4 regions of the Pseudomonas sp. P129 genome follow, and region 3 is predicted to be linked to each of the others. Evidence: predicted binding sites of a transcription regulator. Region 3 holds the regulator's gene; each other region holds the start of a gene.
What was found. Region 3 encodes FliA, which starts transcription of late flagellar genes. Its sites were predicted from a motif close to CTAAAGTTTNNNNNNNNNNNGCCGNTAA; they were not measured.
Positions count from the first base shown of each region.

Region 1 (3,297 bases), on a different contig from region 3:
AGTGCGTCGTCGCGCAACGCCGCGCATTTGCGCTCATGCAGGTTGTCCAGCAGCGGGCCTTGCAGCACGGTTTCTCTCAGGTCGAGCCGGGCGTTTCGGTCCGCTTCACGCTCCAGCCACTGACGTTCGAAAATGCCGCCTTTCTTGACTTTGGGGTACAGGCGTTCGGACAACTTTTCAAATACGGTACTTCGATGGCGTGCAGGTACGAAACGCATGAAGAAGTTCAGGTAGCCGTTGATGAACATCCGCTCACGCAACGCATTTATGAAGACTTCGACCGAGTCGTATTCCTTCAGCGGCGCAACGGGGTCATCCGGGATATACACCACAATCCTTTCTGCCTGAGTGGCAATATCCCGGTCTTTGCCAATCACCAGAAGACCGGTTAGTTCGATATCGCCCAGGCACAGTACGCTGCAGTTGACCGGCCTGTTATCAAGTCGGACATGTTGCTTGCCGTCGAGAAACTCCAGTAATGCGCTTTGCAAATCCGGGCCGATCTGCTGTTGCAGGGAGGCCATCTGCAACTGCAGCCGGATCGACGATGCCTCCAGTTGCATGAAGCTCTGGCGCAGTCTGGATGCCGCAGCGTCTGCAGTTTCGTCGGGGCTCGAAGGCCTGCTGAAGACGGCCTGGATATGCGCCTGATATTGGCCGCCCAGGTCCAGCTCACGGCACAGCGCCGCAAAGCCGGTCGGGGAGAGCGGCAGGGACTTTCCGCTGATCTGTGGGCCGATGATTTCAAACGAAGAAAACACCTGGGCCTTGAGGCCGGTGCTGGAATCCATTGCGCCCGGAACTGTTTCCCAGGCTTCGAAGTTCTGCAACGCGGCCTTGAGCAGGCTCTGGGTCGCGGCCTTCAGGGCAATGTTTGCCTGCGTTAGCGGGTCTCTGGATGCCGTATTGAATGATTGGTCGACCCGCGCACGACTGGCATGGAACAGCCAGGTGTCGGCGACGTCCACCTGCAGTCCGAAGCGATCCTTGATGGCGGCTGTCAGCAGGGGCCTTGCGAAGTCCTCCAGCGTCGACAGGCGATCCAGCGTCGGACGAACCTGTTGCTCGTACTCGCGGTGCTCGGCGTACAGGCGCTGCAGCTCGGCGAGCTGATCAGGGTTGGACTTGCGTGCGCTCGCCAGCCATTGCACGGGGCGCCGCGAAGCCTTGCGCAAGGCTGCATGGGTCGCCGGCTCGGCCTGAAGCAGCCACTCGGGGGATTTGTCTTTTATCAGTTGCAGATGCGGGAGTGCAGGAGCCTTGCCCGACGGAGATAGATCCAGCATTTAAGTGCCTTGTCGTGAATGAACAGGCGACAAAGCTTACGGCCGCGACTTGCCGTGCAAGTGCTAACTATCTATGTACTCCCGCTGTTTCTGAAGACCGTTGCTCAAGTAGTGGTGGCGATGGCCGACAAGACATGAAGCGGGACGAAAGAGTGGCGATCGATAGCGGCCGTGACTTCGTTCTGTATTACCCATGTAACGTTTTACGGCTGGGCTATACTCACGCCGTTTGGGCCGTCCGTCGGTCCGCTTCTTGAACACGGCCCGACGCCGTCGTTGAACTCTTGAGGGCTGACTGTGAAGAACTGGACCTTGCGCCAACGGATTCTGGCGAGTTTCGCCGTCATCATCGCAATCATGCTACTGATGGTCGTTGTATCTTATTCACGGTTGTTGTCCATCGAGTCCAGCGAGGAAGATGTGCGTCTCGATGCGTTGCCCGGCGTCTACTACAGCACCCTGGTGCGCAGTGCCTGGGGCGAGAGTTACATCCGCACGCTGGAGCTGATTGCCGAAGGGCAGGGGCGGCCGCTGACCAAGCAGGAAAAGGATCAGTTCAAGGGGTTTGAAGACGCCCTTCAGTCGCAGATGGACGGCTACAAGAAATCCATCTTCGATGACACGGACAGGGCCAGCTTCGCGGTGTTCGAAAAGCGCCGCGAGGTCTATTCGCGCATGCTTGCCGACGTTCACGCCAAGTACGAACGCGGTGATTATGCGGGCGCTCGCGATGAGTTTTACAACGAGCTCAATCCGGTCTGGAGCGAGGGCCGTCTGCAGCTCAGAGACCTGATCGTTGCCAACAAGCAACTGGCTGACCAGTCCACCACCAATATCGTCAACGCTGTGCTGGGTGCCAAGATCAGCATGGTGCTCTCTCTGCTGATCGCGGTCATGGCGGCGGCGGCCTGCGGGCTGCTGCTGATGCGCTCGATCACCTCTCCGATGCAGATGATCGTGAGTATTCTGGACGTCATGCGCAAGGGCGATCTGAGTACCCGGCTGAACCTGTCGCGCAAGGACGAGTTCAATGCGGTCGAGACCGGCTTCAACGACATGGTCTCCGAGCTCACCGCGCTGGTAGCGCAGGCGCAGCGCTCTTCGGTACAGGTCACGACCTCGGTCACCGAGATCGCTGCAACGTCCCGCCAGCAGCAGGCTACCGCCACCGAGACCGCGGCAACCACCACCGAGATCGGCGCGACGTCGCGGGAAATCGCCGCCACTTCGCGGGACCTGGTGCGGACCATGACCGAAGTCACTTCGGCGGCAGACCAGGCTTCGGTGCTCGCCGGTTCCGGCCAGCAGGGCCTGGCACGCATGGAAGACACCATGCATCAGGTGATGGGCGCTGCCAATCTGGTCAACGCCAAGCTGGCGATCCTCAACGAGAAGGCCGGCAACATCAATCAGGTCGTCGTCACCATCGTCAAGGTCGCCGACCAGACCAACCTGCTGTCGCTCAATGCCGCCATCGAGGCCGAAAAGGCCGGTGAATACGGTCGCGGGTTTGCAGTGGTGGCCACCGAGGTGCGTCGCCTGGCCGACCAGACTGCCGTCGCCACGTATGACATCGAGCAGATGGTGCGGGAAATCCAGTCGGCGGTGTCTGCTGGCGTGATGGGTATGGACAAGTTTTCCGAAGAGGTGCGCCGCGGCATGTTCGAGGTCACTCAGGTCGGCGAGCAATTGTCGCAGATCATCCATCAGGTTCAGGCGTTGGCACCCCGTGTGCTGATGGTCAACGAAGGCATGCAGGCTCAGGCCACCGGCGCCGAACAGATCAACCAGGCGCTGGTGCAACTGGCGGATGCCAGCAGCCAGACCGTCGAATCACTGCGTCAAGCCAGTTTCGCCATCGACGAGTTGAGTCAGGTCGCGGTCGGGCTGCGCAGTGGCGTTTCGCGTTTCAAGGTCTGAACGATCAATGAGCGATCACTCGCCGAGGCGCAATGGCCCGCCACTGACCGCCAGCAAACTCTTTCTGCTGTTTTGCATCGGCGAAGACCGC
Region 1 is NZ_JAGPYS010000006.1:279,992-283,288, reverse strand. Features, by position in the region: gene KBY02_RS16775 (NEL domain-containing protein) at 1-1,286, opposite strand, end outside; gene KBY02_RS16770 (methyl-accepting chemotaxis protein) at 1,584-3,206, shown strand; gene KBY02_RS16765 (chemotaxis protein CheW) at 3,214-3,297, shown strand, end outside.
Region 1: a site for FliA is predicted at 1,390-1,417, ahead of KBY02_RS16770 (methyl-accepting chemotaxis protein). Genes of this name have one in related genera too.

Region 2 (3,297 bases), on a different contig from region 3:
ACCCCTGACAGCGAGGTATGCAAAGTGATGTGCATCTTCTGCATGCGTGGATCATTGCGTATTGCTGCGGTAAGGGTATAGCCATCCATCTCCGGCATTTCAATGTCGGAGATCATCATCAGGAACTCTTCTTCAGGTTTTTTGCCTTCTGCAACCATCTTGAGCAGGTAATCCAGCGCCTGACGACCATCGTTGAGCGCTACGACTTCCACCCCGACGGTTTCCAGGCAGCGGCTCACCTGCTTACGGGCCACCGACGAGTCGTCGACCGTCAGCACACGCAGGGAGACAGCCTTGTGCTGAACCTCGGCGTCAATGACACCGACCGAGATTTCTTCGGACACTGGCGCGACTTCGGCGAGAATTTTCTCGACGTCGATGATTTCCACCAGCTGGTTATCAACCCGGGTCACGGCGGTCAGGTAATGATCGCGCCCGGTGCCCTTGGGTGGTGGATGAATCTCTTCCCAGTTCATGTTGACGATGCGTTCGACAGAATGCACCAGAAAGCCCTGAACCTTGGTGTTGTACTCGGTAATGATGACGAAGGAATTAACCAGCGAAATCATCCCCGTGGAACCTGTCGCCATTGCCAGATCCATGATCGGGATCGTGCCGCCACGAATATTGGCCACGCCCCGAACGATCTTGCTCGATTTGGGCATGATGGTGAGTTTCGGGCATTGCAGTACTTCTTTTACCTTGAAGACGTTGATCCCATAGAGCTGCTTGCCGTCGAGACGGAACAAGAGCAGCTCCAGGCGATTCTGACCCACCAGCTGAGTTCGCTGGTTTACCGAATCCATTACACCTGCCATGCCGAACCCCCTTACAAAATGACCGCCGCCCAGACACCAGATCAACAAGCGGCACGGGCTTTGCTATTTATTACTTCATGAACGCAAAGACGACAATTTCTCGACACCTCGCATTAGAAACCCGCAGGCTTCTGTGCGCAATCGCCCTGCTGTGCCTTTCCAGCACGGTGACCCTCGCTCGTGCCGAGAATTTCACACTGCCTGAGCAGCTTATCGGCGTCACCCAAGGGTTTCTTGAGTTCACAGTAGAAGACTATTTGGCAACCAACCAGATTGACGGGCGTCATGAGATACAGGTCAAGCAGCTCGACCCGCGTTTAAGGATGGGTGCCTGCGACAAGGATTTGACAGCCACACTGGAAAGTCCTCGCCCGGTTGGCCGGGTTACCGTGCGGGTACGCTGCGAAGGTTCTTCGCCCTGGACGGTGTTTGTGCCCGCCCAGGTGTTGCTGTATCGCAACGTCGTGACCGTGATGCGCCCGCTCAAACGTGACGCGATCGTCACCGAAGAAGACGTCGCGATGCGCGAGCGGGATGTCAGCAGCCTGGGTCAGGGTTTCCTGGCATCGCTGGATCAGGCAGTCGGTCAGAAGGTTGTCCGACAGATGGTCATCGACCAGGTCATCACCCCGGTGGCGCTTGAGCAGCCACAAATGATTCACAAGGGCGATCAGGTGGTGATCATCGCCCGCAGCGGCTCGCTGGCGGTGCGCATGCCCGGCGAAGCGATGTCCGATGGAGGCTTCAACGAACAGATACGGGTGAAAAACCTCAATTCCCAGCGGGTGATCAAGGCAAGTGTCACCGGCCCAGGGCAGGTGGAAGTCGCTATGTAGTGCATTGATGGTGGCGCGAAGGGTGTGTTTTTTTTAGACTGCGGGGAATGCCCGACGGCAAATGTCGTCTATTGGGAAGCTTTCTCACAATCAGCCTAAAGTTTGATGGGGGTTGGCCGAAAACAAGGCAAGCGTCCAAACACCCAGAGGTTTTTTCAATCATGGTCATAGATTTCAGTCGCCTTAACAACTCACAGTCTGTTGCCGGTGCTTCACGTACCAGCGCCAGTAAAGACACCGCCAAAACCGATGCTCCAGCCCCTGCCGTCACCGCAGGTGTCAAAAGCACCGGGGAAACTTTTTCCTTGAGCAGTGAGGCTCAACAGTTGCAGAAAATCACGGACAAGCTGACCGATCTGCCAACCGTCAACAGTGCTCGGGTTGCCGAGCTCAAACAGGCCATCGCCGACGGTAGTTACACAGTGGACAGCAACCGTGTCGCCAGCAAACTGTTGAATTTCGAAACCCAACGCTAAGCCAAGGCTGGCGCTGGATATTCTGGACGCTTAAAAACCAGAGCATGCGATGCAAGACACTACTTTGCTGCAGATGATCACTGACGACATGGTTTCGGCCCGACAGCTTCTTGAGCTGTTGCAGGCCGAATCACTGATTCTTCACGGCCGCGACATGGGCGAGATGGAGCAGGTGCTGGCGCAGAAACAGGCGCTGGTCATTCTTCTCGACCAGCATGGTCGCAAACGTAGCCAGGTGCTTGCGGGCATGGGGCTGCCTGCCAATCGCAGTGGTCTCCAGCAACTGGCCAGCCAGTCGGATATCGGTGAGCAATTGCTGCTGGCCGCCGACGAACTGAATACGTTGATCAACGAATGCCAGACGCTCAACGAGCGCAATGGTAGTCTGATCCAGTTGCAACAGGTCAGTACCGCTCACCAGCTTCGCATCCTGAACGGTGGCGATACGCCTACACTCTATGACAGCCGCGGATCGACTGCGCTTAGAGCAAAACCACGCCCTCTGAGCCAGGCGTAACTTCCTGTATCAAGGTTTCGTGCATAGTGGCAGAATGCCTGCTGTTGCGTTGCCGTAGTATTTTGCCTGGAGATTCAAGAACGTGAATGGCTCAAGCGCGGACGATGCTCCGCAGCCCCCGAAGGTTCTCAATACACCTTTGGAAATTGCCGCTAACCTGCGGCTGCTACTCGAGAGTCATGATCCTCTGATCATTACCTTTCACGAGCGTCCCCAGCGCTTTCAGAGTTATCTGCTTGAAGTCGACCGTGACAACAACGTCATGGCCCTCGACGAAATGATCCCCCGCGATGGCGAACGCTTTCTGAGCAACGGCGAATCCTTCCGTGTCGAAGGCTTTCATGACGGCGTGCGGATTGCCTGGGAAAGTACTGCGCAGATGGACATCCTCAGCACCGACGGTCAACGCATGTACCGCGGCCCGATGCCTGAGGAAGTGGTTTATCACCAGCGCCGCAACGCCTTCCGGGCCGCGCTGAAGCTGGCGCAGCTGGTCGACGTCGAAATCGGCGGTGACCGCCTGAAATTCACACTGGCTGGCAAGCTGCTGGATATTTCTGCCACCGGTTGCAAGTTGCGCTTCGAGGGCGACGTGTCCGATCGCATGCAATTGGGCCAGGTATACGAGCGTTTCGTTGCCAAGCTGCCTT
Region 2 is NZ_JAGPYS010000001.1:1,269,797-1,273,093, reverse strand. Features, by position in the region: gene KBY02_RS05560 (chemotaxis protein CheV) at 1-818, opposite strand, end outside; gene flgA (flagellar basal body P-ring formation chaperone FlgA) at 896-1,654, shown strand; gene flgM (flagellar biosynthesis anti-sigma factor FlgM) at 1,816-2,130, shown strand; gene KBY02_RS05545 (flagella synthesis protein FlgN) at 2,180-2,647, shown strand; gene KBY02_RS05540 (flagellar brake protein) at 2,730-3,297, shown strand, end outside.
Region 2: a site for FliA is predicted at 1,750-1,777, ahead of flgM (flagellar biosynthesis anti-sigma factor FlgM). Genes of this name have one in related genera too.

Region 3 (3,297 bases):
CATGACCGGCGTACTCTCCTCCACCAGGTCCATGGTGCGGTTGGCCGCATTCTCGGTCAGCCTCACCACATACGACAGGCGTTCGGTAGCATCCGTGATCTGCGACACTTCCTCGGCTTGAGGCATGTGCGGATCAATGTGAAAGTTTACGATTGCACTGTGCAGCTCACGAGTCAGCTTGCCCACTTCCTGATAAAGGCCGCGGTCGCGTGTCTGATTGAGTTCGTGGATCAGTTGCACAGCGTCACCAAAACGACCCTTTTCAAGGCTGGTGACAAGTTCCTGCGCGTGTCTTTTTAAGGTCGACTCAAAGTCGGCCATCGAATCATTGTTATCCATAGCGCCCTCGCGGCTTGCATCAGCTATTGACGCGTTCAAAGATCTTGTCGATCTTGTCTTTCAGGGCTTGGGCAGTGAATGGCTTGACTACATAACCGTTCACCCCAGCCTGGGCAGCTTCAATGATCTGCTCACGCTTGGCTTCGGCAGTGACCATCAGCACGGGAAGGCTCTTGAGGCGTTCGTCCTTGCGGACTTCGCGCAGCAGATCGATACCGGACATGCCAGGCATGTTCCAGTCCGTCACCAGAAAGTCAAAGGCACCGCTCTGCAGCATCGGCAATGCGGTCAGACCATCATCCGCTTCCGATGTGTTGGTAAACCCCAGATCACGCAAAAGGTTCTTGATGATCCGCCGCATCGTTGAGAAGTCATCAACGATGAGGATTTTCATGTTCTTGTCCAATTCGACCTCCAAGCAGTCTTTAACGCGTTCAGCACCTGAACACGCTGTTCACTCAATACTGGCACAGCACACCCCCGGCTGTACGAAACGACGACGGGCTTGGCACAACAACAGGCAAAGACCTGAGAAACAAGCCCATCAAGGCAATGCCTGACAGGCTTCTGACGGGTCCATCCTGTTACCACGTAACGCTCTGCACAGCCGGCTTGCAGTCAACGCGCGGCCATAGACCGCACATTGCCTGTCAACGCGCTCGCCACTCCCCCAAACGCCCTCGCAAACGAGCTGCGCACTGGCTGTGTAACTGACTGACCCGAGATTCGCTGACCCCCAGAACCTCTCCGATTTCCTTGAGGTTCAGCTCTTCGTCGTAGTACAGCGCCAACACCAGACGCTCACGCTCTGGCAGATTGGCAATTGCATCGGCCAACGCAGCCTGGAAGCGCTCGTCTTCCAGGTCGCGCGACGGCTCAAGCGAACCGCTTGCGCCATCCTCGTGCAGCCCTTCATGATCGCCGTCCTGCAGCAGGTCGTCGAAACTGAAGAGGCGGCTGCCCAAGGTATCGTTCAAAATCCCGTAGTAATCATCGAGACTTAACTGGAGTTCGGCCGCAACCTCGTGATCTTTAGCGTCACGGCCGGTTTTAGCTTCAATTGCCCGAATTGCGTCACTCACCATGCGCGTATTGCGGTGTACCGAGCGTGGCGCCCAGTCCCCCTTGCGCACTTCATCGAGCATCGCACCACGGATGCGGATGCCGGCATAGGTCTCGAAACTCGCACCCTTGGTGGAATCATACTTGGTGGAGACTTCAAGCAGGCCGATCATGCCGGCCTGGATCAGATCCTCGACCTGCACGCTGGCCGGCAAGCGCGCCAGCAGATGATAAGCGATACGCTTGACCAAGGGCGCATAGCGCTCGATCAACTCGTATTGTGAATTACGGGAAGTCTTGCTGTACATCTGGTAGCCGCTCGCAGTCATTGCACAGGCCCTGCACTGGTCTGGTGAACGAGTCGCTCAACGAAGAACTCGAGATGACCCCGCGGGTTGGCTGGCAACGGCCAGGTATCAACCTTCTGGGCAATGGCCTTGAAGGCCAGTGCACATTTGGAACGCGGGAATGCTTCGTAAACGGCGCGCTGTTTCTGTACAGCCTTGCGTACGCATTCGTCGTACGGCACGGCGCCTACATACTGCAGCGCAACATCGAGAAAACGATCCGTCACTTTGGTCAGTTTGGCGAACAGGTTGCGCCCTTCCTGCGGGCTCTGTGCCATGTTGGCCAGCACCCGGAAGCGGTTCATGCCGTAATCGCGGTTGAGCAGTTTGATCAGGGCGTAGGCATCGGTGATCGACGTGGGCTCGTCGCACACCACCAGCAGCACTTCCTGAGCGGCGCGCACGAAGCTGACCACCGACTCGCCGATACCGGCGGCTGTGTCGATCACCAGCACATCGAGGTTGTCGCCAATCTCGCTGAACGCCTGGATCAGGCCGGCATGCTGAGCGGGCGACAGATGCACCATGCTCTGGGTGCCGGACGCAGCGGGTACGATCCGAACCCCGCCCGGCCCCTGCAACAGCACGTCGCGCAACTCACAACGCCCCTCGATGACATCGGCAAGCGTGCGCTTGGGCGTCAACCCAAGCAGCACGTCGACATTGGCCAGACCCAGATCGGCGTCCAGCAGCATGACGCGACGGCCGAGCTCGGCGAGGGCCAGTGAAAGGTTCACTGACACGTTAGTCTTACCGACGCCACCTTTGCCACCGGTCACCGCGATAACCTGTACGGGATGCATGCTGCCCATGTTATTTCTTTACCTTGTCTTGCGTAGACCGAAACCACATCGAGGGCTGCACGTGCGCAAATGAACACCGCATGGCAGACCGTTGACGCAGGGACATTCCAATAATATCCATCACTTAACCCACTCTCTTGCCAGGGGTGTGATAGAGGTCAGCAAACATATCAGCCATTGCTTCTTCACTAGGCTCATCCTGCATTTGCACACTCACCGCGCGGCTTACCAGTTGATGACGACGCGGGGTATGCAGGTCATCAGGAATGCGTGGTCCGTCCGTGAGGTAGGCCACAGGTAATTCGTGACTGATCGCCAGGCTCAGGACTTCACCGAGGCTGGCTGTTTCATCAAGCTTGGTCAGAATGCATCCGGCCAAGCCACAACGTTTGTAACTGTGATACGCGGCTGTCAGCACCTGCTTCTGGCTGGTGGTTGCCAGTACCAGATAGTTGCGCGACTTGATGCCACGACCCGCGAGGCTTTCCAGCTGCATGCGCAGCGCAGGGTCACTGGCCTGCAGGCCGGCGGTGTCAATCAGCACCACGCGCTTGCGCAGCAGCGGTTCCAGCGCCTGAACCAGAGACTGGCCAGGATCGATATGGGTGACCGGTACGTTGAGGATGCGCCCAAGGGTCTTGAGCTGCTCCTGCGCGCCGATGCGGAAACTGTCCATGCTGACCAGTGCGATATTCTGCGGGCCATACTTCAACACGTAACGTGCTGCCAGTTTGGCCAGCGTGGTG
Region 3 is NZ_JAGPYS010000017.1:58,921-62,217, forward strand. Features, by position in the region: gene KBY02_RS24730 (protein phosphatase CheZ) at 1-339, opposite strand, end outside; gene KBY02_RS24735 (chemotaxis response regulator CheY) at 359-733, opposite strand; gene fliA (RNA polymerase sigma factor FliA) at 990-1,730, opposite strand; gene fleN (flagellar synthesis regulator FleN) at 1,727-2,560, opposite strand; gene flhF (flagellar biosynthesis protein FlhF) at 2,676-3,297, opposite strand, start outside.

Region 4 (3,297 bases), on a different contig from region 3:
GCCGCCCGACAACCACTACAAAAAAGCCCGAGAGCTAACGCTCCCAGGCCTCTGAACACCCAACAAACCCCTTATCGTCAGCTCACTTTAAACCGTCCCACCAGCCCCTGCTGCTGCTCGGCCAGACGCGCGAGTTCGCGACTGGTGACGGCGGTCTGCTCGGCACCGGCACTGACCTGGATGACCAGCGAGTTGATGTCGTCGACATTGCGGTGGATCTCTTCGGCCACCAGGCTTTGCTCTTCAGCGGCCGAAGCGACCTGGATGTTGCGGTCGCTGATGGTCGCGATGCCCTCGGCAATTTCTTCCAGCAGTTCACCAGCGCGTACGACGTTGCTGGCACCCTCCTGCGCCTTGCCCAGGGTTTCCTGCATCGACGCGGCAGCGCGTTCTGAACCGGACTGCAGGTTGGCGATCATTTTCTGGATGCTGACGGTAGAGTCCTGAGTCTTCTTGGCCAGATTGCGCACTTCGTCGGCAACCACCGCGAAACCACGCCCCTGCTCGCCGGCACGCGCAGCCTCGATGGCTGCGTTGAGCGCCAGCAGGTTGGTCTGGTCGGCGACGCCACGAATGACATCGAGCACCGAGGAGATCGAGTTGCTCTCGCCCTTGAGCTCATCAATGATCCGTGAAGTCTCTTCTGCCTGCACCGAGAGCCCCTGAATCAGGCCGATGGTGTTGTCGATTTCGGTCTTGCCCTGCAGGGTGCTGTTGTTGACGCGCTGCGACATCTCGGCCGCGTCAGTGGTGCTGCGTGCTACATCCTTCACCGTGGCACTCATCTCGCTGATGGCAGTGGCGACCTGATCAGTGCCCTGGCGTTGTTGCGCCACGTTCTGATTGGTTTGCAACGCCACTGCGGAAGACTGCTCGGCGGCGGTGGCAACCTGTGCCGTGGCGCTGCCGATGTCGCGGATGACATCACTGATCTGTTGCGCCATGTTGTCCAGATTGCGCGAGATCTCGCCGAACTCGTCCTTGCCGACATAACGGGTCCGGGCGGTCAGATCACGTGTGGAAAGTGCCATCAGCGTGCGGTTCACATCGACAACCGCAACCTTGATGTTGCGGATGATCACCGACGCCAGCCACAGCACCACGATCAGCATCAGGACAACGATGGCAACCGCCACGTACAGGCTGCTTTGAGCGGAGCTGCGCGCATCCGTTGCCAGGCCGACGACGTTCTGGCCAAGCTCTGCTTCTACATTGGCCATCATGTCGATACGTGCGGTGGCAAGGTTGAACCAGTCTTCCGGCTTGACGTTGAGCGGATCACCCATCGGGGTATCGAAGCCCAGACGTTGCAAGCGGGCCACTTCCAGCGAGCCCGGCTGCTGCATGACATCATTGAGTTTGGTCTTGAATACTTCAGGGGACCAGCGTTGAAAGGCTTCGAGGTAGCCGGAGAACTCTCCGAGGTTACGACTGAAGCGCGATAACAGTGGCGCATCAAAGCGGTTCTGGTTGAACGCCTGAACGAGCAGTACGCGCTCGCGACCGGCACGCTCCTTCATATCCACGAACTGGTTGAGCGAACTCAGGCCACGCAGTATTTCCGGATCTTCGATACTCGCTTCCAGCGAATAGGAGAACCCGACGAGTGTTTTGATAACGTCGGTGAACCGCGTAGAGGACTCGGTGTTGTTGATCCCCAGCGTATCGATCTTGAGGCGCAGCGCGGTCAGGTCATCCAGTGCGCGGTAGACTTTGTCGGGGCTGGGAATACCGTCGGTCGACTGGGTGCGCATCTCGCTTATCGCCTTGTCGGTTTCCTGACGAAAGGCCTTCAGCTTATCCTGCATGGACTTGCCGCCGCTGCCCAGAAACACGCCGCTGGCGCCGCGCTCACGCTGAATGGTGGTGACCACGTTACTCAGTTTCTGTGCAACCGCGGTGGCTGTCACCGCGCGCCTCATATCACCGAGATTTTCGCTTTTGTCAGCAACGAACAGACCTGCGAAGGCCAGGAAGCCCAATAGGGGGAATATTAAAATAAGCAGCAGTTTCATACTCAAAGGAGCATTTCTAAGCATTGCAGACCTCATGACATGCAGACTTTTCTATAAAGAATATCCAGGGCGTAACGTTCTGTAGCGTCGACGTTTTTTTGTCGCCAGGGACTGTTCGGTAATCAGCCTGCCGTAGCCGGTCTTGCTCCCGTATCACTGTCTCGGCTGTCTGCCGGGAAGCTTTACCCACTATTTGAATTTGTTAGTTCAAATAGCGAACTCAATAAGCACAGAGTGAGCGAAGTTTGGATCCACAAAGAAATGACCGCCTTGGGCGGTCATGATGAGAAGGGAAATATAAAGACACCGACATTGTCACCTGTAACAGCGGTGACAATCTCAGTGGGTAGAAGTTGCAACTTTTTTCTATTCAACCGATACGTTTTTATAATGTATTAACGCAGGTTGGTTTTCGCCAGTTCCACCACTTCACTGCCGCGTCCGCTCATGATCGCGCGCATCATGTACAGGCTGAAGCCCTTGGCCTGTGCCAGCTTGATTTTCGGTGGAATGCCCAGCTCCTGCTTGGCGGTGACAACGTCGATCAGCACTGGACCGGGATGATCGAACGCCTTGCGCAAGGCGGCGGGCAGCTCTTCGGCGTTCTCGACACGCAGGCCCAGAATACCTGCGCCCAGGGCAATCCCGGCGAAGTTGGTTTCATGCAGATCAGTGCCGTGCGGCACGTAGCCGCTGGCTTTCATTTCCATGTCGACAAAGCCCAGCGAGCTGTTGTTGAACACCACCATCTTGATAGGCAGGTTCAGCTGACGAATGCTTAGCAGGTCGCCCAGCAACATCGACAGGCCGCCGTCGCCACACAGGGCGATGACCTGACGATCCGGGTGTTCAGCCTTGGCCCCCAGAGCTTGCGGCAAGGCATTGGCCATCGAGCCGTGGTTGAACGAGCCGAGCAGACTGCGCTTGCCGTTCATGTGCAGGTAGCGCGCCGCCCACAGCGTCGGCGTACCGACGTCGACGGTAAAGATCGCATCGGCATCCGCCTGCTCGTCGACCAGTCGAGTGAGGTACTGCGGGTGAATCGGCGCGCCATCCGGCGTCGGAGTGGCCAGCTCGTCCAGTTCTTCCCGGGCCTTGGCGTAATGCTTGAGGGCCTTGTCGAGGAAACGGCGATCGGTATGCGGCTTCAGTTTTGGCTGAAGCGCTTCAAGGGTTTCCCGCACCCCACCAACCAGACCCAGCGCCACCGGCGTACGGCGACCGATCTGAGTCGGATCGAGGTCTATCTGGATGATATCGGCTTTTTCAGGGTAGAAATTCC
Region 4 is NZ_JAGPYS010000002.1:724,717-728,013, forward strand. Features, by position in the region: gene KBY02_RS08380 (methyl-accepting chemotaxis protein) at 78-2,039, opposite strand; gene poxB (ubiquinone-dependent pyruvate dehydrogenase) at 2,411-3,297, opposite strand, start outside.
Region 4: a site for FliA is predicted at 2,174-2,201, ahead of KBY02_RS08380 (methyl-accepting chemotaxis protein). Genes of this name have one in related genera too.